One region of the Salinicoccus bachuensis genome, then DNA from elsewhere that is predicted to be linked to it. Evidence: predicted binding sites of a transcription regulator. Region 1 holds the regulator's gene; the other holds the start of a gene.
What was found. Region 1 encodes LexA, which represses DNA repair genes until DNA is damaged. Its sites were predicted from a motif close to CGAACATATGTTCG; they were not measured.
Positions count from the first base shown of each region.

Region 2: the regulator LexA is predicted to act here: its motif matches at 1,302-1,315, upstream of RQP18_RS09320 (YolD-like family protein).

Region 1 is NZ_CP138333.2:1,115,889-1,118,096, reverse strand. It holds gene tkt (transketolase) at 1-14, opposite strand, end outside; gene RQP18_RS05510 (DUF896 domain-containing protein) at 27-263, opposite strand; gene RQP18_RS05505 (hypothetical protein) at 345-593, opposite strand; gene lexA (transcriptional repressor LexA) at 734-1,348, shown strand; gene RQP18_RS05495 (CAP-associated domain-containing protein) at 1,692-2,208, opposite strand, start outside.
Region 2 is NZ_CP138333.2:1,816,279-1,818,486, forward strand. It holds gene RQP18_RS09310 (alpha-amylase) at 1-195, opposite strand, end outside; gene RQP18_RS09315 (lactonase family protein) at 196-1,215, opposite strand; gene RQP18_RS09320 (YolD-like family protein) at 1,356-1,742, shown strand; gene RQP18_RS09325 (bifunctional 5,10-methylenetetrahydrofolate dehydrogenase/5,10-methenyltetrahydrofolate cyclohydrolase) at 1,790-2,208, opposite strand, start outside.

The sequences.
Region 1 (2,208 bases):
TTGTCGAATGTCATATTCATGCTCCTTTATTCTCTGATATTTTTATCCTGTTGAATGCGTTTAAGTTTTTCAGGTGTCACATCATTGCCTTTTGGATCGACCACCCTGGTGTGCTCCACCTGTTTTCTGAAGGAGGATCGAAAGTTTTCAAGGTACTCTTCCCGCAGCCCCTTCAGTTCTTCAAGCTCTTCCTTTTTGATGCTGCCCGCCTTCTTTTTGGCAGCCAGTGCATTGATTCGTTGCAGTTTTTCCTTTTCAAGCATTGCGAAACCTCCTGTCCACTCACCTATAATTTAACACAAAAAAAAGTATGAGACCATTCCCATACTTGATAATCACTATAATCACTTTATAAAACCGATCATTTCCATCAGCTGGTCCATATGTGTCCGTTCGGCATACTGTTCGTCCGGAACGTGCGTTTCCTCTGAAGGTTCCAGAATATCCGCTTCTGTCACTACTTCATACTCATCTATATAAACGATATCGGAATAGGCGTTCTCTGTATTATGGGAGTCGAACATGAATATAAGACCGGCCGCCAGGGCAAATGCAAAAATGGCGCTCAATAGTTTGAATTCCTTCAATGTCATGGTATTCCCCTCCAGAACATGTGTTTGTACCAATATGGTAACAGAACATCTGTTCCGGGTCAACAGGATTACGAACAAACGTTTGTAACACATCCATATATATGGTAAAATTGAATCAATAATAAGCCGGAGGTATATATATGAAGCCGCTAACAGATAGACAGAAGCAGATATATCAGTTTATAAAGACTACCGTTCACGAAAAGGGCTATCCGCCAAGTGTAAGGGAGATAGGCAACGCGGTCGGCCTCCAGTCCAGTTCGACCGTCCACGGACACCTTGCGAAGCTGCAGGAGAAGGGATTCATAAAGCGGGATCCGACGAAGCCGCGTGCAATTGAGATCATTACGGAGGAAAACGAGCAGCATGGTGCCGTCATCCATGTTCCGGTACTTGGTAAGGTCACTGCCGGCCTTCCGATCACAGCAGTCGAGAACATCGATGAATATTTCCCGCTTCCCGAACATTTCACGGCAAACCATAACAGTGAAATCTTCCTGCTGAATGTCGTCGGTGACAGCATGATTGAAACCGGCATACACGACGGGGACCGGGTCATCGTACGGAAGCAGAATATCGCACACAATGGGGATATCATCGTTGCAATGACGGAAGAGGATGAAGCGACGGTCAAGCGCTTCTACAAGGAAAATGGCTACTACAGGCTGCAGCCTGAAAACTCTTCCATGGAACCGATCATTCTGGATAGTGTGACCGTCCTCGGCAAGGTTGTCGGACTGTTCAGGTCCTTCTGACCAGGTTCGGGCATATTTAAAGGGCGCATACCATTTTGGTATGCGCCCTTTTTATTATCGCTTTTCCCATGCCATCCTGTCATACGCTAGACTGGTTCATTCGACTATCTGCCAAGTATTATTTTCACTTGTTCCAAAATATCTTTAGCATCTTTGGTTTCATTTTCCTGTGTTTTACTGATCAACTGCATCCCCTCGTTCTACAATTCTATCAGGATGGGCCTGTAGGAAAAGTTATAATCGTCAAAAAATGCATTCGTGACGTTCACTTTTAAATTCCCCTTAGAAACGATTCCAAACACATTGATTTGTATAATATTATACCATAAGGCAAATATTCCATCTACTTTTGTATATAATTTTCTGTATAATATGGCACATTTTCATCATTATAGGCGGTTCCCGTACCGAGATGGGTGAATGCCGGCTTCAGCGTATTCACACGGTGGTCGATGGAGTTCATCAGGCTGTGGTGGGAGAATATCGGGGATGTGTGTCCCATGGCGATGTTCTCTCCGGCCATGCGGTACTGCACCCCTGCCTCCTCGACCCGGTCCTTCAATGTTTCCCCGTCCGGCGAATCATGGTCGAAGTAGTTGCGTTCCGCCATATCCTCGCTGTGGCCCTGTGCCGCCACGCCTGCCCTGTCATACGTCTCGAGGGGCTCCACATCATATTCGAAGCGGGTGGCATTGACCAGAAGATGGTTCATCCTTGAATTGTCCTCTGCCGGCGGATGGTTGTATAGTGCCTCGCCCGCCTCGACTTCCTCCTTCATCACCACGAGCGCCCCATTGACCTTGTCTTCTTCGTGAAGATCATAGAAGAAATAGACATATCTATCCTTCAGATCGTATACT
Region 2 (2,208 bases), 700 kb from region 1:
CCTGGAAAAGGATACTTCATCGATATAGTTCGTCAGCTCCGCCTGGTCGAAGCATCCGGGGTGGACAATCTCCCCGAGCGTATGATCGACGATCACCCGCTCGGAACCACTCGTCCGATCCGCCAGGGGCAGAAACAGCAAACCTATCGCAATCAGTATCAGAACCAGGACAATCCATATGCCTTTTCTGTTCATTTAGAGGAATCCGACGAAGACGCCTTCCGGTGCTTCCAGTTCGCCTTCCTGCCGTTCGATGGTGCCATCTTCATTCACCTTGAACAGTACGAGATTATGGGAGCGTTCATGGGCACATATCAGATAGTCCCCGTCCGGCGTGAGATTGAAGTCCCTCGGCCAGTCTCCGTTGGTGGACTCGATCTGGAGGCGTTTCAGCGCCTTGCCTTCCTCCATGATTTCAAACACGGCGATACTGTCGTGTCCGCGATTGGATACATAGATATATCTTCCATTCGGATGCTTGCGGATGGCAGCTCCCTGGGAATGGCCATCGAATGATTCCGGAAGTGCGGAATACGTTTCAACCGGGAAGAATTCGCCATCGTGATAGTTCGCGACGATCACCTCATTTGAAAGCTCGGTGAAAATGTATGCATAGGTGCCGCTGTCATCGAATACGAGATGCCTTGGGCCGCTGCCTGCCGCCACTCTGCATTCCGCCACCTTCGCCAGTTTGTCGTCTTTGATTTCAAGCGTCACAATCTTGTCCGCTCCGAGGTCCACTGCTGCGATATATCTCCGGTCCGGTGTTTCGGTGACGAAATGGGAATGCGGGTTATCCTGGCGTTCATGGGGCCCGTCCCCTTCCACCTGGAAGACATCCAGCCGCTCTGACGCCACGCCGCGCTCATCCACGCGATACAGCCTGATTTCTCCGGATAGATAGACCGCATCCACTATATGATTCTGGTCTGAAGTGAGCGTCAGGTGGCATCCTGAAGCACCTTCCTCCAGACAGTCCTCGATGAAGCGCAGCTCTCCCGTATCCATGTCGCTGATTTCGAATGTGGCGATGCCCGCCTTCGTCTTACCTTTCTTTATTGCATATATGCGATCGTTTTCGATATCCAGATAGGTTGCATTCGGAGATTCCGCCGCCTCTTCTATAGCAGTCAGTTTTCCTGCCTCCGTATCCAGATCGAACTTGTATATTCCTTTGCCATGCTCTTTGGTATAAGTGCCGACATAACCGATCATGCTGATTCCTCCTCTGTCTTTTTTCTATTATAGTAGCACACCATCTACCATACCCTAAATGAAAAGATTAATTCCCCTTGAAAAAGCGAACATATGTTCGTATAATTGGAGATGACAGAGAAACAGATCAGGGAGGAGGGATGCAGGTGGACTACCGGGATATGCCAATGGACGAACTCGACTCCAATATTCCACAGGGACGCGGAATGATCAAATGGGCCCCATTCGCCACCATGCCCGAACAGTTCGAAAGGGTGGCAGAGATGGTGGAGGATCAGACCAGGATCGAGCGGCCGGTCCTGTCCGATGACCGTCTGGACGAAATGAACCACGTCCTTAAAAAGGCGCTGCATGACAAAAGATCTGTAAAAGTGGAATACTACTATGACGGATTCCGGTTCCAGGTCGACCTCAGGCTCATTCAGGTCGATACGTGGAGCATGGTGCTGATCGGTCATCATCCGGATGATGACACGGAAATGACCTTCATCTCGTTCATCGACATTCTGAATATCGTCTTGCTGTAGACTGGCATCAGAAAAGCCATGCAGAATATGTTCTGCATGGCTTTTCCTTAGCGTTCCAGGAAGAGGACCGGTTCCTTCTGGTAATCGGTTGCCATCATCAGATGATAGGCAAGCACTGTCGTCGTAATCGCCCCGACGCCCCCCGGCACGGGAGTGATATAGGAGGCCTTGTCCTTCACCGCTTCGTAATCGACATCCCCGACCATCTTCCCTTCATCGTTGAAGTTGATGCCGACATCGACAACGATTGCCCCTTCCTTCACATGCTCGTCCCCGATCAGGTTGATTGCACCGGCCGCGCTGACGATGACATCTGCCTCCCGGCATTTGGCAACCAGATCATCCGTATACAGGTTGCATGTCGTCACCGTCGCATCACGGTTCATGAAAAGCAGTGACAGCGGCTTGCCGACTACGGCACTTGCCCCGACGATGGTGACGTTTTTCCCTTTCAGATCTATGTCAT